Regions from separate parts of the Paenibacillus sp. V4I9 genome, predicted to be linked through region 2. Evidence: riboswitches for the same ligand, from Rfam matches in the RefSeq annotation. Region 2 holds a riboswitch; each other region holds the start of a gene.
The links. Region 2 has a riboswitch for cyclic di-GMP ahead of QFZ81_RS34395 (PilZ domain-containing protein). Riboswitches for the same ligand answer to the same signal wherever they lie in the genome.
Positions count from the first base shown of each region.

Region 1: linked by a shared signal. The riboswitch ahead of QFZ81_RS09830 (response regulator) and the one ahead of QFZ81_RS34395 (PilZ domain-containing protein) in region 2 are both predicted to bind cyclic di-GMP.
Region 3: linked by a shared signal. The riboswitch ahead of QFZ81_RS33850 (OmpL47-type beta-barrel domain-containing protein) and the one ahead of QFZ81_RS34395 (PilZ domain-containing protein) in region 2 are both predicted to bind cyclic di-GMP.

Region 1 is NZ_JAUSZE010000001.1:2,141,390-2,148,615, forward strand. It holds gene QFZ81_RS09800 (carbohydrate ABC transporter permease) at 1-416, shown strand, start outside; gene QFZ81_RS09805 (GNAT family N-acetyltransferase) at 451-1,419, shown strand; gene QFZ81_RS09810 (PIG-L deacetylase family protein) at 1,420-2,127, shown strand; gene QFZ81_RS09815 (exo-beta-N-acetylmuramidase NamZ family protein) at 2,857-3,996, shown strand; gene QFZ81_RS09820 (Rieske (2Fe-2S) protein) at 4,054-4,326, shown strand; gene QFZ81_RS09825 (hypothetical protein) at 4,461-4,625, shown strand; gene QFZ81_RS09830 (response regulator) at 4,677-5,039, opposite strand; cyclic di-GMP riboswitch class I at 5,159-5,247, opposite strand; gene QFZ81_RS09835 (hypothetical protein) at 5,591-5,938, shown strand; gene QFZ81_RS09840 (ABC transporter substrate-binding protein) at 6,203-7,226, shown strand, end outside.
Region 2 is NZ_JAUSZE010000001.1:7,457,848-7,465,073, reverse strand. It holds gene prmC (peptide chain release factor N(5)-glutamine methyltransferase) at 1-479, opposite strand, end outside; gene prfA (peptide chain release factor 1) at 479-1,555, opposite strand; gene ychF (redox-regulated ATPase YchF) at 1,590-2,690, opposite strand; gene QFZ81_RS34395 (PilZ domain-containing protein) at 2,769-3,503, opposite strand; cyclic di-GMP riboswitch class I at 3,606-3,693, opposite strand; gene tadA (tRNA adenosine(34) deaminase TadA) at 3,972-4,409, shown strand; tRNA gene QFZ81_RS34385 (tRNA-Arg) at 4,548-4,621, shown strand; gene QFZ81_RS34380 (hypothetical protein) at 4,662-5,222, opposite strand; gene QFZ81_RS34375 (PDC sensor domain-containing protein) at 5,286-5,540, opposite strand; gene QFZ81_RS34370 (MFS transporter) at 5,937-7,145, shown strand; gene QFZ81_RS34365 (RNA polymerase sigma factor) at 7,206-7,226, shown strand, end outside.
Region 3 is NZ_JAUSZE010000001.1:7,355,850-7,363,075, reverse strand. It holds gene QFZ81_RS33865 (ParM/StbA family protein) at 1-936, shown strand, start outside; gene QFZ81_RS33860 (hypothetical protein) at 933-1,379, shown strand; gene QFZ81_RS33855 (hypothetical protein) at 1,414-1,872, shown strand; cyclic di-GMP riboswitch class I at 2,224-2,316, shown strand; gene QFZ81_RS33850 (OmpL47-type beta-barrel domain-containing protein) at 2,416-7,226, shown strand, end outside.

The sequences.
Region 1 (7,226 bases), 5.3 Mb from region 2:
CGTACAGCGCGTTAATTATGCCGGGTATCGTTACTGTATATAATATTTTTCTGGCTAAACAGTTTATGAGCAGCATCCCGAACGAGATTATGGAAAGCGCCAAGATTGAAGGGTGCAGTCAGTTCACGATCTATTGGAGAATCATTCTGCCGTTGTCCAAAACCGTGCTTGCCGTCATGGCGATTCTAACGTTTATGGATAGCTGGAACACATTCTTCTGGCCGCTTCTTGTCACGAATACGATGGATATGCAGACGATCCAAGTCGGATTGAAAAACTTCCGCTTCGCCAATACGACGTTTATCGCGCCGATGATGGCGGGTGCTACGATCTCTGCACTGCCGATGTTTATTCTTTTCTTCAGCTTGCAAAAGTACTTCTTAGAAGGTGTAACGGTTGGTGCGGTGAAGGGCTAATACGAGCCGCGCGTGAGGGAGGAATGACTTCAGCATGATTGTGTCTTGGAATGAGCAATACAAGCAGGCCGTAATTGACTTATGGAATGAAGAAGCCGTGAAAGAAGGCTACAAGGAGCTTACCGAGCAAACCTTTGAGCGTATCTTCACGGCCAACCCTTATTTCGATAGACAAAATGCTTTTGTGTTACTGGAACAAAATGAAGTCAAAGGCTTTGCCTGCGGCTGCACAGGCGATGATCTGCCGCTTGGGGAAGTGGCTGGATACATCACCTGCATCGTTTTATCCGATGACTTCAAAACAGATGAGAGCTATCAAGGCATGCTGGACGCTTTGGAGCGTCGCTTTCAGCAGCTGGGAAAAAAGCAAGGCGATGTCTTATTTTTTAATCCGATGTTATTGCCGTGGTATATACCGGGGACACCGAAGCATGAGCATAACAATGCGCCGGGCGTGCCGATTGAAAGTAAATTGTATGCGTTTTTGCTGCAGGCAGGGTATGTGGAACGCGCTAAAGAGTGCGCCATGTATTTGAAGCTGGATGGTTTTACCATACCAGAGGATATAAGAGCCAAAGAAGATAAAGCTGCTGCTGAGGGTTACTCAGTTGAATTGTTCGACCCGGAAAAGCATGACGGCGTGGATGAATTGCTGAATGGATTTAATAATCTTTTATGGCAGAGGGAAATCGGGCAAAGCACGGCAGAAGGTGTGCCAGTGATAATTGCTGCATATAAAGGCAAGGTAATTGGATTTGCCGGTCCTGTCATTCGGCAGGAGAACGGCCGGGGCTATTTTGCTGGGATCGGCGTGCTTCCTGATCATGAGGGACACGGTCTGGGCAGCATGCTATTCTTTAAGCTGTGCGAAGCTTTTCGTTCGATCGGGACCGACTACATGTCGCTCTATACGGGCAGTACGAATCCGGCTATCCGCATCTACGAGAAGGCAGGCTTTACAACCGTCAAACAATTTTCTGTCATGAGAAGGGAGTTTGTGTGAATGAGTGAGCAAAAGTTAACGATTCTAGCCATCGGTGGCCATGTTGGTGATGCCGAATTAACGGCCGGGGGCGTATTGGCAAGTCACTCTTTGAAAGGGGACCGCATTGCGACCCTAGCGCTGACAGCAGGCGAACGCGGCGTTCCGGCAGGACAAGATATGGCCGAATATCGCGTGCAGAAAGTGAATGAGGCGAAAACCTTTGCCGAGATGCTGGGCGGGGAAGCGTTCGTATTCGACGATATTCCTGACGGTGAGCTGCAGGATAACCAAGAAATGCGTTTTCGCGTATGCGATGTCATTCGTCAAGTTCGTCCCAACGTCATTATTACGCATTGGAAGAACAGCATGCACAAGGATCATATGACAACGCACCGCATCGTCAATGATGCCCGCTATTTTGCCGCCTTGCCGACGTTCGAGCGGGAGCTTCCTGCACATTTTGCACAGAGATTGTATTATGCCGAGAACTGGGAGGACGCCGTCGACTATCGACCGTACGTGTATGTCGACTTCGACCAAGAAGCCTTTGATCTATGGGTGAAGGCCGTCTCAACACATTGGTTCGTAACAGGCAGCAAATCCTTCCAGTACCTGGAATACTATAAGCATTTAATGCGTGTCCGCGGGATTGAAGCCAGAAAGCAATATGCACAAACCTTCATGATTCCAGAAGAAAATATGCGTGTTATCAAAACTGAATTATAAAAATAAAATCAACCTCTACACGCGGCTGCTCATTCATGAATGGCCTTGTTAGAGGTTTTCTCAATTTGGGTAAATCGAAGATGACCTTCAATTTGCATAGTTTGCTACATTGCATAAGCGAGTTTTACATAGATAATATTTTCTGGTTTGTAGGGGAAGTGAGTGGGGAAAGTGGGAGTTAGTAGTTTGTTGCTAGAAGTTAGATGTTTGAAGAGAAGTAGAAGTAGAAGTAGAAGTAGAAGTAGAAGTAGAAGTAGAAGTAGAAGTAGAAGTAGGAGTAGAAGTAGGAGTAGAAGTTAGTAGTCAGTAGTCAGTAGTCAGTAATTAGGAAGTAGGGATTTGGGGTTAGGAGTTAGGAAATAGGTAGGCAAGTTGTACTTCATACAACAATTTCCTCAGTTTCTTCAGGATAAGCTGAAGATGTTGTACGGTGTACAACATTTTAGCCATATTCTCATGCTAAAAGGTTGCTTTTGGTTGAAATTGTTGTATTTTCTGCAATATTCGCGAGGATTAAGCGGATTTGCTTGCTTATTGTGTACAACGCTACAACATTTCACGGATATCTTGGGCGAAAAGTAGGGTGACCACCGCCATACGGGGGTGCTACCAAGCGCGCCCAGGATTCGCGCGCGTTGAGAAGTGTTCGGCATCAAAACCTGGACAACACACTCGTCTAGGACGGCATAATCCGTTTTTCTTATATCAAACAAAATTTGGGAGGCAGCTATGATCAGAAACGGTATCGATTGCATTAGGCAGTACACTCATCTATTTAAAGGGAAACGATTGGGACTAATTACGGCACCTACCGGCTTAAACAATGACTTCGTATCCACCATTCAAATTCTGCATGAGAATTTCAATCTGACAGCCCTGTTTTCACCGGAACACGGTGTGCGTGGAGATCAAGCAGCAGGCGCCCTGGTAGAAACGTATCTGGACCCGATCACACAGGTGCCGGTGCATAGCTTGTACCGTAAGGATTCCAAGCGCCTGAGCCAGGAAATGCTGGATGAGGTAGATATGGTCGTCTATGATATTCAGGACGTAGGTACACGATACTACACTTTTATTTATACGATGCTGTATGCTCTGGAAGATTGTGCGAAAGCAGGCAAGCCATTTGTCATTTTGGACCGGATCAACCCACTGGATGGGGTGACGGTAGAAGGTAATATTTTGAAGCAAGACTATCAATCTTTTGTTGGTAATTATCCGCTTTGTGTGCGTTACGGTCTAACTGCCGGTGAGGTGGCTACCATGGCTAACGATCAGATGAACTGGCATTGTAATCTGCATGTGATACGTGCTGAGGGCTGGGAGCGGAAGATGCAGTTCACTGATACCGGTCGACACTGGGTGATGCCCTCCTTGGGGATTCCCCGGTTTGAAACGGCATTGCTGTATCCAGGCACCTGTATATTTGAAGGCACCAACATGTCTGAAGGAAGAGGAACTACAGTTCCTTTTGAAATTGTAGGAGCTCCGTTCATCGACGCTCAACAACTGGCGGATGACATGAACAGTAAGAAGCTGCCTGGGGTCGTTTTCCGTCCGGTCTATTTTAAACCGACCTTTTCCAAGTTTCAGGGAGAGTCGTGCAGTGGCGTTCAGCTTCATGTGCTGGATACCCGAGCGATCCGGCCTTTGGAGACAGCTATCACACTAATGTATTCCATTAAGCGTAACTATGAGCAATTTTCTTTCCTGCCACCTCTTAAAGAGGGATCCAGACCTTTTATTGATTTATTGTGCGGGGATAAGTTGTACCGTGAAGAGTCATTAGATGTTTCGGTGTTGTTGGAGCAATTTCGGGACGAAAGCCGGGAATTCGCACAGATGAAACAGCAGTATCATCTATATTAAAATAGAACGCGACAAGATAGTTATTCGTAATGCCACCACTGCGAACGTGTACATTACGTGCTGGATGCGGACGCTGTCTCCGAAGGCGGTCACGCTGTCGTCACAATCGAAGGGAAGAGCATCAGCATTTACCGGATAAACGATGAATATTACGCTTTAAACAATTATTGCCCCCACCAAGGGGTGCCGATGTGCGCAGGACTCGTTTCTGGTACTACGCTTCCTTCGGACGTGTATGAATACGAGTACGGTAAAAAGGGTGATCATCCGCTATCCCTGGCATGGCTGGGTATTCGATATTCGAACCGGCAAATCTTTATTCAACGATAAGATTTGGGTGAAAACGTATAAGGTGAATGTGCAAGACGGTAAAGTTGGTATTAATCTGGAAAGAAAGTATATAGCGAGAATAAGCGGGAAATGAGGGATCGAAAGGGCTGAAACGCCTATTTGATCCCCTTGGATTGGATACCACAAAAAAAGTTGCCTTTGCCGACGCTGATGAAATTCCCGCCTGGGCCAAAACTTATTTTACAGCAGCGAGCGAAGCGAATTGGGTAGGTATGGCCCATTTCAAACGTTTATTTACGTATCCGGAGTTTATAATTATTTTGAAAACAAACGGATAATTCCAGAAAAGTGGATTGGCGAGGCATTCAGGTGGAGAGCATTGTGGGTATTCACGTATTCAGTACCTTTTTTACAGCTTCAGCTACCCTGTCTTTATCAAAAGGCTTCACAATAAAATCTCTAGCGCCAAGGGTAATGGCTTCAATAACAAAGGATTGCTGCCCCATTGCTGAGACCATAATTATCTTTGAATCGGTCTTGTAACTTTTTATTTCCTTTAATGCAGTAATACCATCCATCTCGGGCATTGTAATATCCAACGTAATCACGTCAGGTGAATGCTGTAAAAACAGAGAGATTGCCTCAAGTCCATTCGATGCTTCGGCTACAATTTCATGTCCTAATTCTAAGAGGATGTTCTTAATCATCAATCGCATAAAGATAGAATCATCTACAACCATTAGTCTTGCCATTATAATCATCACCTTTCAGAGGGACTTTCTACCTAGCTATTTACTGTTATAGATGGCTCGTTACATAAGAAAACTCCCCTTATAAGAAGAATAAGGGGAGTTGTGGATATGTCCCTTCCTTCGGTAACTGGCAAGCATAGCGACGTATTTCGCCTTAGCTCCTTTAGCTTTGCGTCACTAATTTTCATTAGCTTTGCTCTTATCGTATAACAGAAGAATTACTATTTATTCATTTATTCTAAAGTATAGCACTCTTATTATTAGTAATAAAGTACTAGTTTATTAAAAGTTGCCGCGAGGAAGCCCTTGATTTATGTTAACAAAGTTAGAGTTATGCTATCCGAGTGTTTTTTAACGTTTATCCGTCATTAATATCAATCAATATTTGTAAGACATTCGGGAAATTGGATCATTTAGATGTGATGTAGGTAAATAATGCCCTTTTTCAGTGAGAAAGACGAACGATTCTCTTGATTAATTCTGAAATCCTATGTATTATTAAGATAGATTTTAACGCATAAGGGTTGATAATTGATCTTGAAGGTGATTCCATGCCACAACTAGATTCTAATGAATACAAGAAGAAGCTGTGTCACCTCTATAACGAAATCTCCAAAGAGTTGTTCGGGTTTGGCACAACACTGCTGAAGGTTTCCATTGATCAAAACATTATTACTTTTCATGCCAAGCATCGCCGCTCACCACGATCAACCGCATTAGAGGGCGAGGCGCCAACGCTCAAACACGAAGTCGATTTCTATATGTCCTCCATATACAAGAAGAGAATCCGGGACAGGTTGGAGCAAGAACTTGGCTTATCCATGGATGCCGTATTAAGGGACTATGATCCGCCGACGCAATGGGCAATAACGAACATTATTCTTAAACAAACCGAATAGTTTTGTCGGGCGGTGTTCTCTTTTGATTTATCTTAAGAGGAAACCACATGTATACCAATAGATGTCACTTTACTTTGTTTACAATGAAGAGTGCTCTTGATTAGAAGCTTCTTTCTATCAAGGGTACTTTTCTTTTTTTTTTTCATATTGTAGTTAGATCGATACGCGCATATATCTGGGGTCTTGAAGAATACTAGTAAAAATTTAACAGGGGATTCACGCATTAAAATCATACATGATAAAACTTGGGAGGACGATGAAATGATGAGACAAAAAATGGTTCGTGGTTTAATTTCTTTATCTGTAGTAGGACTAGCCTTAACAGGTTGCGGCACAGCGCCTGCGAAGGACCAGGGCAATACAAGTGGAGCTACAACAGCACCCACAGCGGCTGCCACATCGGCATCCAAAGGGGAACCTACAACTTTAATCATCTCCACCTGGGGTTTTGCGGATGATTTCTTCAAGAAAGAAGTGTACGCGCCGTTTGAGAAAGAGCATAATGCCAAGATCGTTCTGGAAATAGGCAATAACGCAGAACGCCTGAACAAAGTGAAACAAGGCAGCTCGAGCGTGGACCTCATTTATTTATCTGACTATTACGCACAACAAGGAATTGAAGCGGGACTGTTCGATAAGATCGACCGCAGTCGGATTCCGAACTTGAAAGACATTTATGATTTGGCTAAGGCGCCACTAGGTGAAGATTACGGTCCTGCGTACACAGTAGGGCGATTGGGTATTGCCTATAATCCGAAAGCGACTACTAAAGAAATCAAGTCGTGGAGCGACCTGTGGAGTCCAGAACTCTCCAAGAAGCTGACACTTCCTAACATCACGGGGACAACTGGCCCAATGGTCTTGGATGCAGCATCTGTCGTTGCTGGAAATGCTACGTTTAATGAGGATCAAGCTTTTGCAAAAATTAAGGAGTTGAACAAAGGTGTCGTTAAATACTACGGCCAAACCTCCGAATTCGTAAACATGTTCGCGCAAGGGGAAATTGCAGCTGGTCCTATCATGGAAATGTATGTGAAGGATTTGAAAGCGGCTGTGCCAGAAACGAAGTTCGTCTCCCCGCAAGAAGGGGCTTATGCCGTTATGAACACGGTCAACGTGATTAAAGGAAGTAAAAATAAGCAGCTGGCTGAAGATTTCATCAACTGGCATTTGAGCAAGGAAGTACAGGAGAAATCAGCGAAAGCGAAAGTAGATTCACCTGTAAACACGACACTTCAGCTTTCGGCTGAAGAAGCTACGGGGATTACCTATGGCGCTGACGTCGTGA
Region 2 (7,226 bases):
GCCATCTCCAGCGCTGCCGCGGAGATGTCGCTGGCGGCCACGCGCCACGCAGGGCGCGCGTGTGCCACAGTCACCGGGATCGCTCCGCTCCCGGTGCCCACATCCGCAAGCAGCGGAGCGCCTTGCGGGAACAGACGCGAGCCCTCGTGGAGCAAAGCTTCCACGAGCAGCTCCGTCTCCGGCCGAGGAATCAGCACGGCCGGGCTAACCGCAAAAGGAAGGCCGAAGAAATCCTGCTCGCCGATAATATACTGCACCGGCTCACCCGCGGCCTTCCGCTCCACTAGCTGGCGCCACTTCTCCGCCAGCTCAACAGGAAACTGTTCCGGAAAACGGAACAGCAGTTCCGTCCGACTGCAGCTGAGCAAGTGCTGCAGCAGCAATTCCACACAGGAAGCAGCCTCGGCCACACCGAGCTTCCCTAAAAAAGAAGAAGCCTCAACAAAGGCTTCTCTTAAACTCTTAGCAGCAGTCGGCATCACATTGCCTGCTCCCCGTTATCTAAAGCATCGGACTGCGCTGCAATCGTGAGCGCCGAAACGATCTCTGCCATATCACCATTAAGCACAGTTTCTAAGCGATGCAAAGTCAAGCCAATACGGTGATCGGTAATTCGGCTTTGCGGGAAGTTATACGTACGAATCCGTTCGGAACGGTCACCAGTACCAACCTTGCTTTTACGCTCGCCCGCATATTTCGCTTCCTCTTCCTCACGCATTTTATCGGAAATACGTGTACGAAGCACGCGTAATGCTGACTCTTTATTGGAGTTCTGCGATTTACCATCCTGACAAGTCGCTACGATACCTGTAGGTACGTGCGTCACACGCACAGCGGATTTCGTCGTATTAACCGACTGACCGCCCGCTCCACTGGAACAGAACGTATCGACGCGAATATCCGCATCATGGATGACAATCTCAACATCTTCCGCTTCCGGCATAACCACTACCGTCGACGTTGAGGTATGGATACGTCCACCTGATTCCGTTACAGGAATTCGTTGTACACGGTGCGCCCCACTCTCATACTTCAACTTACTATAAGCGCCTTTACCGGTGATCATGAAAATAATCTCTTTAAACCCGCCCAAATCGTTCACAGAAGCATCGAGAATCTCCGTTCTCCATCCTTGCGCGTCCGCATAGCGCGTATACATGCGATACAAATCGCCCGCGAACAAAGCAGCTTCGTCGCCGCCTGCCGCACCGCGAATTTCGACGATTACGTTCTTATCATCATTAGGGTCTTTAGGCATCATGAGCATTCTAAGTTGTTCTTCCAACTTGGCAGATTGCTCGCTAAGCTCATCGATCTCCATTTTGACCATTTCACGCATTTCATCATCCAGCTTTTCGTTTTGCATCACTTTAGCATCGGCTAGCTGTTCGCTCACACTCTTATATTCGTTATAAGCATCATAAGCTTCTTGAAGATCAGATTGCTCTTTCGAGTATTCTCTAAGTTTCTTCGTATCACTCGTTACATCCGGGTCACACAACAGTTCGCTTAATTTGTCATAGCGGTCTACAATGGACTGAAGTCGATCCAACATATAGGATCACTCCTTTCTTTACTTTTTTTATTAATTACACATTAAATCTGAAATGCATGACGTCCCCGTCATTCACCACGTACTCTTTACCTTCGAGACGCACCTGGCCTTTTTCTTTCGCACCATTCATCGACCCTGCAGCTGTCAAATCATTATAAGAGACGACTTCAGCACGAATAAAACCACGTTCGAAATCGGTATGAATAACACCAGCCGCTTGAGGAGCTTTCGTTCCCTTGCGGATTGTCCATGCTCTTACTTCCTGCACCCCAGCTGTGAAATACGTGTACAAGCCAAGTTTTCTATAAGCTGCTTTAATCAATCTATTCAAGCCGGACTCTTGAAGTCCCAACTCTTCGAGGAACATCGCTTTTTCTTCATCTTCCAACTCGGCGATTTCGGATTCAACCTTCGCACTAATCGACACCACTTCGTTGTTTTCGCTCTCAGCAAATTCTTTCACAATTTTCACAAAAGGATTTTCATCTGCTGTTGCTACTTCATCTTCACTCACGTTTGCCGCATAAAGCACGGGTTTCATGGTCAATAAATGAAGGTCGCGCACGAGAAGTTTCTCATCTTCGCTGAGATCCAGACTCCGTGCTGGTTTATCTTCATAAAGCGCTTCTTTAATACGCTCTAAACACTCCACTTCAGCAACAACCTTTTTGTCGCCGCCCTTGAGGTTTTTGCGCGAACGCTCGATCTTCTTTTCTACCGACTCAATATCTGCCAAAATTAATTCAAGATTAATCGTTTCGATATCGCCGATCGGATCCACTTTACCGGAAACGTGGGTAATATTATCATCTTCAAAACAACGAACAACATGCACAATGGCATCCACTTCACGAATGTGTGCCAAGAATTTATTTCCAAGCCCTTCACCTTTGCTCGCACCCTTTACCAAACCCGCAATATCAACGAATTCAAAGGCTGTCGGGACAATGCTCTTAGGCACAACGATCTCTACCAGCTTCTGCAATCTCTCGTCTGGTACTTCAACTACCCCAACATTCGGATCGATCGTACAAAACGGATAATTCGCAGATTCTGCCCCCGCCTGTGTAATTGCATTAAACAATGTCGATTTTCCTACGTTCGGTAGACCGACGATACCTGCTTTCAAAGCCATTGTAGTTACAACTCCTTAATTTTCGAAAATCATCCTTCTTATTATATAGCACTTGGAACGCAAAAAAAAGCCTGAAGGCTATTGATTCGCCGCAGACTTTTTTTCCGTTGCTCTTTTAAATTGCGCTTCCCGCTTCTGTACGAAGTAAGTTTCGATCTGATTCGTAAGGATAAAACCCCTTAAAGCATTGGTTTTCTCTTGCGGAATGTCGATATAACTGGCCCCATAATAAAAACCATTTTCAACCTTTTCTTTTCTTACAATTTCCATCGAACAAGGCACCGTAAAGCCCAAATCCAGCTCAACTTCGAGCTGTGAATGCTTTTGAACAATCTTATCAATCATAGAATTATCATTAATGGTAAATCCTAAGCCGTTGATGGATATATTTTTGATTGAAATACCAAGTGGGTTTTCAAATTGATGTTTATTCCTTTTATTCATATCCTGAAGTCCGAATAAGAGACCTGTATGTTTCACATCCACACGTGGGAATTCCCGTTTTTCTGCGAATTTCTTACGATTTTCAGGTGGATTAATGACAATGACGGAGCCGAATTCTTTGGCAACAACGGTTGTATTCATCACAAACAAGCCGGATTTGGTATAAACCGTCATTTTCGCTTTATCACCAAGTTGAAAGACATCGTATTCCGGTAATTCCACCTCAATAATGTCTCCGAGTGCATAGGTTAGTACGCCAGTGGCTACGAAATCGTCCTTTCCCAAAACAGCCTTACTATCAATTAGCACGTCAGCGTCATACCCCTCCTTGCTTCCGTAATATTTCATGACGTTATACCCGTTGGCCATTATAATCAGCACCTCTTCCTTACTCAAGTTATTCCCTATATAAAAATAGACCGCCCCTTATGTAGGAGCAGCCTATTACCTCAATCAAAAAAAGCATCGATTTTCGGTAACCAGGCTGCCATAGTTCCAATGGAACCGTAGACCCTCAGCTTTGCGTCCTTGCTTTTCAACAAGTTTGCCATTGTCGAACCTTGCTATTTATTTATACCTATCACGTACTATATGGTCTAAAAGACCTACTAATATCTATCATTATACCTAGCACAGTTGCTATTATCAACAAAATTCCTTGCATAGCTGTTCTTTTTGTTGTATGTAATGTAGAAAGATTAAATATCCACAGCTTTTTAAGTTATCCACAAAGCTATCCACAGGTTGTTAACAACGGAATGAATGTTCGATTGTTATGCACATGTGGATAAAAATATATTAGCGAGGTGTCCCCCTGTGGATGAACATATCCCCTGGATGAAAGAAGCAATTCAAGAGGCTCTCAAAGCAGAAGCCATCCGAGAAGTACCGATTGGAGCTATCGTTGTCCATCAAGGTCAAATCATCGGCCGCGGCTACAATTTGCGTGAAACAACCCTAGATCCTCTCGCTCATGCCGAAATGATCGCTATCAAACAAGCGAGCGAACATCTGCAAGCCTGGCGGCTTTTGGATTGCCAGCTCTACGTCACTCTAGAGCCTTGCCCGATGTGTGCGGGCGCGATTGTGCAATCGCGGATTCCGCAGGTCATCTACGGAACCATTGATCCGAAGGCCGGCTGTGCCGGAACGCTCATGAATTTGCTGCAAGAGGACCGGTTCAATCACCGTGTCGATGTCGTTAGCGGCGTCTTGCAAGAAGAGTGTTCGACGATGTTGACCCAATTTTTCCGTAAATTACGCGGTAAAGCTTAGAATTTCCTGCCTCTAATTCTGCATCGCTGCTGCCAACTCAGCCAGTTTATTCAACGTATACATTCCTTGTCACTAAGAAATACGACCGCCCAAAAGGTTGCGCGACGAAAGCCTTCGTGCTATCATAATTCTTGCCATGCGCCCGTAGCTCAGCAGGATAGAGCAACAGTTTCCTAAACTGTAGGCCGGATGTTCGAATCATCTCGGGCGCGTAACCTTTCAAAACTCAATGAAAACGCCAGGTAACGGTTATTAGCCGCTGACCTGGCGTTTATTATTTTCTAGAAATACGCTGCTGGAGAGAAGAATACCTACTGTCATATCCTGAAAGTTGATAATCTCAGCAGATTGATTTCGCATCCGAACCATTTCCTGGGCAATATTCGCTGCTTCAAAGGTGACCAACTGCTCCTCACTTTCTAGGAATCTGCCATCCTCCTTCGCAAAACCGGTAATCTGCACCAGCAGCAGAGCGAACCACTGTGACTCCGTCTTCCAGTCGAAGCTCTCCAATCGTCCTCTCAACTCAGACTCGCTTAAGGAGTAGAAATGACCTTGAACCAGCTGTAAGAGGAACGCTGACCTGAGTGCAGGGTAGGCCTGGTCAAGTTTCAATTCCAGCGCTCTGCTCTCCTGACTTAAATGCTTCCACTCTCTCTCGATAAATGCTAGTTCATCCTCTTGGCTTTCTTGCGTTGTCTTGTAATCATTGATGACATTCACGAGCCGCACTATCGGTTGATAAATCCGTTTGGATGCGAACCAAGAGAGCAGAACGGCTATAAGTAGCCCTAGTCCTCCAATACTGAGCATGCTCCTCGACATAAATTCCACGGGTGCTGTAAGTTGAGATAAGGAGGTTGCAGTTACATACTTTCACAGAGTTCCTGTACGGGTCAATTGACCGTAAGCAATAGAGTAAGACTGTCCTTTACGATCCAGTATGAAAGAGTCAGATTCTGCCGTCCTGCTCATTACACTTTCATGAATAGCTGCCTTAAATTGGGCGTGCTCCTCGTCGACGGTTTTCTGGGAGACGATAATATGTCCATCTTTTGCCATTAGGAAGGAAGCCCCATTGTTATCTGTGGTCATTTCCTCGACCATCTGCACCAGTTTTTCTTTATTCAAATATAAAATAAGCGCACCGTATGGCTCTCCCACATTAGGAAGCTTTTGAACTAAGGCAACCGTGTTGGAATCCGACTTCGCATTTACTTTAGGCAGCGAATCCCACCAAAAAACGCCTCGCCATGCCCCCTCCTCTATAGTGATGATTTTTGCTAGTCAATGCTAACGGTTGGTCAACAACTGCTTTCAATTTACAAGGCGCATTCGTTTCCATCAATCATCCATTTTTGTTAGAGGAATCATGAGGCGTGGTAAGGGATATCAGCCGATTTCCGACCATTGTCTTATTTTGCAAACATCCAGTCATAGCCTTGCCGCTATCGATGTTCTATAATAAACGGTAGATTTGTTAGTCCTCATTTCAATCCAAGAACCTAATCAGAAAGGGGCTCTTCGATGACAAGCATCAAAGCTTCATCCTCCTATCGCATTCCTCTTTTCTGTATAGTTACACTGCTGTTCTGGATGTCGATGTATACGAGCGTTCCCATCATGGCGCCTTATGTAGAATTCCTTGGCGGGAACCACCAGTTGGCCGGATGGATTGTCGGCATGTACGGGATCTCCCAAATGCTGCTGCGAATTCCTGTAGGTATCATGTCAGACCGATTTCATAAGAGGAAGTTATTTATTACCTTTGGCCTGCTATTCACGGCAATAACCGGTTTAGGACTATGGATAACGCATGATTTCACATGGATCCTTATTCTTCGAGCACTGGCAGGCGCAGCCGCGGCAACATGGGTTGATTTTACCGTATTATTTACGAGCTACTATAAGCATGAAGATTCAACAAAAGCGATCGGAACGATCTCCTTCTTCAATTCACTTGGGCAGGTACTTGGTATTCTCGGGGCAGGATGGGCGGCAGATTCCTTCGGTTGGGAGGCCGTCTTCATTTTGGGAGCTCTGCTAGGCTTGATGGGGATGATTGGATCACTTTTCCTTGTAGAAAAAGTCGAAATTGATGCGCCTAAAATTACGATGCGCGGTATCGGTGACGTTGCGACTGACCGTACGCTGCTGTTCGTTTCCTTACTCGCTATCTTGTCGCAAGTCCTCATATTCGCAACGGTTTTTGGATTTACGCCTGTTTATGCAACTCAGCTTGGAGCTGATAAATTCTCCTTATCGATGCTTTCGTTATTTGCCAATGTACCGGTAGCGCTAGCTTCCTTATTTGGCGGACGGCGATGGGCTGTTCGGTACGGGGAGAGGCGCATGGTTGTCTGGGGTTTTATTCTCATGGGGATATTTACATTTACGATTCCTTTCACCCATCATCTTTGGGTGCTCATGGTTACACAGGCTTTTGCCGGCTTTGGCCGCGGACTTTCTTTTACCTTACTCATGGGGATGAGTATAAAGCATATGCCTGCGGATAAGCGGGCAACAGCAATGGGGTTTTTTCAAGCTATTTATGGATTGGGCATGTTCATTGGACCCGTTCTTATGGGTATAATCGGTGATTGGTTTTCTCTGAATCAGGGATTTATTGTGTTAGGTGTACTTGGCGTTTTGAGCGCACTTCTATCTCAATGGTTCGTACAAAGTACGCCTTCTAAGCATCAAGCCAAACCTAGCAGTTCTACAGCAGCACTTTAAAAGGGGGAACGGATCTTGAAGATTCGTTCTTTTTCTTTTTGAAATCGTGCAGGGGTACCGGTGGTTGCCTTCGTCTATTCA
Region 3 (7,226 bases), 100 kb from region 2:
ATTATTCATGAAATTGTAGGGGATAAAGCGGTGCAAAAGAAGGCCCAGAGACCCGAAACAATGGTGACACTCCTTACGGCTGCGGCGTATGCCATTGCCAAGAAACATGAGGATGCCATCAGGCGGGGGAAAAAGCGGATAAAAGCCGCTGTCAACTTGGGTACAGGTCTGCCGATTCGTGAAATAACGAAATTCCGCGAGGAATTTGCTCATAAGATTACAGGAGGCGTACATTCCGTTACATTCGGGACGACCCCCGTATTTAAAGGGATAACGGTGGAAATGGAATTTTCGCTTCCTACCGATATCAGCATAGACGATGTTTCCGGTGTTTACGACCTTGAGGCTACTTCCAAATCACATCTATCCCACAAAGGCTTCGGCATTGCGGATGTAGGCGGTGTCGACATGGATATCGCGTTCTTCAAACCCGGTCTCGATCTGGATCAACGGCACTCTACCGGCGCTAAGATCTACCTCAATGATGCTTTAGAGAGCATTCGCAACGAGGTTAATTCACAAGGCGAGGAATTAATCGCAAGCACGGCGGAATTGACCCTCATGTTGGTCAACAAAGAGTATGAGATTTATGCGGAGGGTAAGGTTGTTTTTGACATGACAAGCCTTATTAACCGGCATATGCGCATATTAGCGGAGAAAGTGCTGAAATACGCCCGTAACTCTTGGAAGCATGTACGCTACGCCAATGAGTTTTGGTTCATCGGCGGTGGAGCGGTCGTTTTGCAGCCTTGGATTGAGAAATTAAACGCCGAGCTGGGCCTGCCCATTAAGTTTGATACCGTGGAACACAGCCAATTCCGAAATGTGCGAGGCACCTTTCTTATGCTTGACCACGCGCTGAAACATGCGGACGAATCCGCGGCGGCTAGTGCTGACTCTGAAGGAGTATCCGAGAGCGGGAGCGAATCGGATTGAAAAAGCGGAGATCCACCGTTTACGTTCGTTCAGGTAAGGATGTTACCCTGTATATTCCGTCAGACACACCGCCTGAGGTCATCGATTATTTAAACCAATTGAAAATGGAAGGCATTTTCAGTCAAGGAATCATGGATATTTTGACAAGGTATGTTCGAGAAGAGCAATCGGGTAGGAGACCGATTACGGAATTATTTCCCGGGAAAAAAATGGTCTCGGACATGGATGAGGCCGTTTCTCTAGCAGACAGCTATAGTGACATGGAGTCGGCAGAGCCTATTGAACCTGCTCATGAAGCGAATGATGATTTCAACCAGCCAAAGAAGGAGATCCCGGATGCCAATGATCAGAAAAAATTCAGTTTGGCGCAAATATTCCGGCAATCTCGGCACAATTCGGGAAAGCTAGTACAGCCCTCGGATCATGGCAACAATAATGAGTAGGTGAACTCCATGGTAATGAAAAGGAGGACATCAGATGGACAACGGACAAGCTAAGGACGCAGCGCGTCATTTTAATCTTTCAGATGAAGTTTTTCACCATCCCGGCATGGATATTTATACACAAATGACCTTTATCGTCTTGAAATGTTTTTCTTCGGAATCGAACATTCCAGGATTATCTGATATTGCTAAGCTCGGTCGCATGAATCTCAAGCAGGCGACTAAAGCTTTGCAGCAACTCGTAGAGCTGAGAATTGTCTCGCACAAAATATTCCGCCGTATGGTTGGAGATTTCCAAGACGATCGGCTTTCCTGGGCTGCTAAGGGCTTGCTTACGTTTTGCAAAGAGAACCCGAACATCAACCTAGACGATCTAGTGGAACTATCCAGTGAATCGGGCGAGGATGAACATAGCATACGCAAGGCTCTTAAGGAATTGAACGAATATGGGTACTTGGAAGAGTACCCTGTATGGAGCAAAATTGCTAACTAAGGTATAGCGGAAGGACAGAATTAATTTTGTGAAACACTCTGGAAGTCTGAGGGTACTTAAAATAGACCATGCTATCTACGTTTGTAGAAGCATGGTCTATTTTTTGTTTGAAAGACTCTAAATAGTTCAATGTTTATCTTGTATACAACATTATATGTAAGGGGTATCAATTCAAATATTGTCGAATTTACAATGTTAGTTTCATAAATATAGGAAAATCATTGAATTTTAACTAATAAAGAAGATCAAAAGTACTAGAATATATGCGGATCATGAATCTTATAGTTAAATTTACCTATTCAAATTACTAGGAATATAGTATTATGGCAGAGATAGAAGTATCGAAATCTCAAGTGAAAAGGGCAAATTACAGGAAACTGTGAGACGCAAAGCCAAGGGCCTGAAACGCGTATTAAAAAACGTGCATGGTAGCCGGTTACCACAGGGAATCATAGTGTTTTTCTATGAACCTTGTTTAAGGTTCTTTTCTTTTTTTGAGATCTATCAATCCTTATTATAAGAAGGGAAGGGAGTCAGATGTCAATGAAGAAATCAAGACAAATGTCTATGGTTCTCACACTGCTTTTATTTGTTCAATTAATCTTTCCAGCCTTACATGCGTGGGGAGCAACAGACAACGGAACCATCTTACCTCCAAGCAATCTTGCTACTCAACTTCTAACGCCTGATGATGTGAAATTAACGTGGAGCCCGGTGTATGGAGCTACAGGATACACTGTATACAGCATCACCTATGGGCAGCTTATTAATGTCGGGACAACGACAACAGCTTCTTTTACCATAAATGACCTGACAGAGGGCTCATACAGTTATGTAGTGTCTACTTTAAGTTCAGGTGGCGAATCGGGCCCATGTGCTCCGGTGAATATCAATATCACTTATCCTGATATGATTGCCCCGGCTACATTAACGTACACCATACAAAATGGTAACAATATCGTTTTGAACTGGGGAACTGCTCCTAATGTACAAACATATAATTTGTATGTAAATCAAGAAGGCGGAAGAAAGTTAGTCTATTCGGGGACAGCGAGAACTTTTACCGTCAACAACGCCGCAGAGGGAATATATACATATACAGTAACAGCTAGCCATCCTTTGTATGGCGAATCTCCAAACTCAACAGCAGTAGAAGCTGCTATAGGAAATCTGACGATGACGGCTCCTAGCGGTTTAACGTATACGGTGGCTACCGATGACGTTACACTAAAGTGGAATACTGCTGCTTATGCAACCGGCTATAACGTCTATCAAATTATTGATAATCAAAAAGTATTAAAAAGCAGTAAAATAACGGGAAAAACCGTATCCTACATGAATTTGCCCGCTGGAAATTATACATACATGGTTCACTCTTTCAGTGACCGTTTCGGAGAGTCTGTCGAGGGCAGCACGATTTCATTAACCGTAGGAACGATGGTGCCGCCAAGCAACCTGACTTTTAAACTTCAAAATGTGAACGACGTGGTACTTACTTGGAGTGCTGCGACCAACGCAACCTCTTATAAAGTTTATCAAGTAATCGATGGAGAAAAAGTGTTGAAAAACACAGTAACCGGTACGACGGTTACATTTACGAATATGCTGACCGGCGATTATGTATATGAGGTCCATTCGCTAAGCAACTTGTTCGGCGAGTCAACAGACGGTAGCACCGTTTCCTTGACTGTAGGATCGGTCACGATGACGCCTCCGGCAACGTTAGCTTCCAAATTACAAAACCTAACCGATATCGTGCTGACTTGGACGGTTGCACCGAATGCTACCTCCTACAAAATCTATCAAGTTATCGGTGATGAAAAAGTACTGAAAAGCACGGTAACAGGCACGACAGTTACCTACGTCAACCTGCCTGCGGGTGATTATTTATACGAAGTTCATTCTGTTAGTACCCGTTTTGGTGAGTCTGCCGAAGGAACCCAAGTTGCCTTAACGGTAGGGGAAGTAGTTATGGCTGCTCCTGGTAATTTCGCATACAAATTCCAGAATGTAAATGATGTTGTACTGACCTGGACGGTTGCACCCAATGCTACGGCTTATAAAGTGTATCAAATCGTAGATGGTTCGAAGGTACTTAAAAGTACAGTAGCCGGAACGACCGTGACCTATACGAATCTGGCATCAGGGAATTACACATATGAAATTCACTCCAATTCCACACGATATGGAGAATCGGCTGAAAGTGCCCAGGCAACTTTCTCTATCGTACTTCCAACAATGCTGCCGCCATCTAATTTGGTGCAGAGTGTAACATCGGCTACGGCGTTTTCATTAAACTGGGACGCAGCAGCAAACGGTAACAGCTATAAAGTGTATCAAATTGTTAACGGTCAAAAAGTATTGAAAAGTACAGTAGCGACAACAAAGGTATCTTATAGCAACATGGAGCCTGGTGATTATACGTATGAAGTTCATACGGTTTCAACACGGTTTGGAGAATCTCCAGAGGGAACGATATTGACATTCACTTTGAACGACCAAACGATGCAAGCTCCTGCTAGCCTGACTTACAGTTTGGCGAATGCGAATGATCTTACATTAAAGTGGACCTCTGTACCTAACGCAACAAGTTATAAAGTATACCAGGTTATTGATGGCCAAAAAGTCTTGAAAAGTACGCTGACAGGCTTAACGGTAACCTATGCAAACATTCCTGGTGGGGACTATCAATATGTAGTAGATTCCTATTCAACGATTTTAGGAGAATCCCCAGAGGGAGCAGAGGTTAGCTTCAATTTGATTCTGCCGACAATGGTAGGACCGGGTAATCTGGCAGCTAAGGCGCAGAATGGTAACGACGTGGTTTTAACATGGGTTGCAGCACCTTATGCTAACAGCTATAAAGTTTATGAAATTATTAATGGTGCTGAGGTTCTAAAAAGTACAATGACCACGTTAGCAGTAACGTACACGAATGTGACAGCAGGGGATCATACGTATGTTGTTCACTCTGTTAGTACTAAATTTGGAGAGTCGCTGGAAGGAAGCAAAGTGAGCCTATCCATAGTTTTCCCAGTGATGCAAGCGCCGGGAAGTCTGACCCAGACGATTGCAAATGGTAATGACATTACTTTAAAGTGGGGAACTTCAACTTACGCTACATCTTATAAAATTTATCAAGTAGTTGATGGTGAAAAGGTGTTGAAAAGCACACTGACAGGAACAACTGTAACATATACCAATATGCCAGCAGGTGACTATACCTATGAAGTGCACTCTTATAGCAGTCGCTTTGGTGAGTCTCCGGAGGGAGAAGAGCTCTTATTCAAGCTGGTACATCCGATCATGGAAGCACCGGGTAATGTGACGAAAAGTGTCACGAATGGCAATGATATTACTTTAAAATGGGGAACCGTAACTTACGCTACGGCTTATCGTGTCTACCAAATCGTAGATGGTCAAAGAGAATTGAAAAAAACACAAACGGGTACAACTGTAACGTTTACCAACATGCCAGAAGGTGACTACAATTATGAGGTTTACTCCTATAGTGATCGATTCGGTGAATCTCCGAAGGCAGTGATCTCAACTTTCACTTTAACTTGGCCGGTACTTCAGCCTTCGCAATTGAAAGGAACAGTCACGAATGCTAATAATCTAACATTAACTTGGATGACGGCAACTTGGGCAAATGAATATCGCGTTTATGAGGTGACAGGCGATACTCGCCAATTAATGTACAAAGGTGCGGCTTTAACAACCCAGCTATTCAACCTGACAGAAAAAACCCATTATTACGAATTAGTGATTTATAATACACGTTTTGGAGAGTCTGCACCTTCCAATCGGTTAAATTTTGATATTATTTTCCCTGACATGCAGTCCCCAGTGGCAAGTTCGAGGCTGCTAAGTCAAACGAGCGCTGTAATTACATGGAATTTTGTCACATACGCTAATGGTTATAACGTGTATGAAATTGTAAATGGACAACCGATATTGCTAGTTAAAAACTTAAACAACTTGTCCTATACAGTAAATAACCTATCTTATGCGAACCACCTATACTATGTATCTTCGTATAGTAATTCATTTGGTGAATCGGATCCTTCCAACACAGTTGAGGCAAAGCTGATTGTCGATACTGAAGCACCGGTAACGACAGCAACTGCACCAACGGATTGGACGAATCAAAGTGCTGCAGTAACATTGTCGGCAACCGATAATGAAACGGGAGTAGCAAATACGTTCTATTCATTGAACGACCAAGCTTTCGTACCGGGGACTGCCGTTACTGTTAGCCAAGAAGGATCGAATAAAGTATCTTTTTATTCTGTAGATAAAGTAGGTAACAAGGAAGCGACAAAAATCATTTATGTAAAGATTGACAAAACGGCTCCAGTAACAAAGGCAAGCAATATTCAAGGATGGTCTAAGGAAGCAATTGTGACGCTGGCGGCAACAGATGATCAAAGCGGCGTAGCCAAGACGTTGTACTCCGTGAACGGCGGAGACTATGCAGAAGGCACGAGCGTGACGGTGAGTCAAGAAAACGTGAGCCAAGTGAGCTTCTACTCGGTTGACCAAGCGGGCAACGCAGAGAAGGCACAGACCGTAGAAGTGAAGATTGACCGTACAGCACCAGTGACTACAGCGACGGCGACAGAAGGCTGGACGAAGTCCGATGCAATCGTGACGCTGGCGGCAACAGATGATCAAAGCGGCGTAGCCAAGACGTTGTACTCCGTGAACGGCGGAGACTATGCAGAAGGCACGAGCGTGGCGGTGAGTCAAGAAGGCGTGAGCCAAGTGAGCTTCTACTCGGTTGACCAAGTGGGCAACGCAGAGAAGGCACAGACCGTAGAAGTGAAGATTGACCGTACAGCACCAGTGACTACAGCAACGGCGACAGAAGGCTGGACGAAGTCCGATGCAATCGTGACGCTGGCAGCTGCGGATAGCCAAAGCAGCGTAGCCAAGACGTTGTACTCCGTGAACGGCGGAGACTATGCAGAAGGCACGAGCGTGACGGTGAGTCAAGAAGGCGTGAGCCAAGTGAGCTTCTACTCGGTTGACCAAGCGGGCAACGCAGAGAAGGCACAGACCGTAGAAGTGAAGATTGACCGTACAGCACCAGTGACTACAGCGACGGCGACAGAAGGCTGGACGAAGTCCGATGCAATCGTGACGCTGGTAGCTACGGATGGCCAAAGCGGCGTAGCCAAGACGTTGTACTCCGTGAATGGCGAAGGGTATGCAGAAGGCACGAGCGTGACGGTGAGTCAAGAAGGCGTAAGCCAAGTGAGCTTCTACTCGGTTGACCAAGCGGGCAACGCAGAGAAGGCACAGACCGTAGAAGTGAAGATTGACCGTACAGCACCAGTGACTACAGCGAC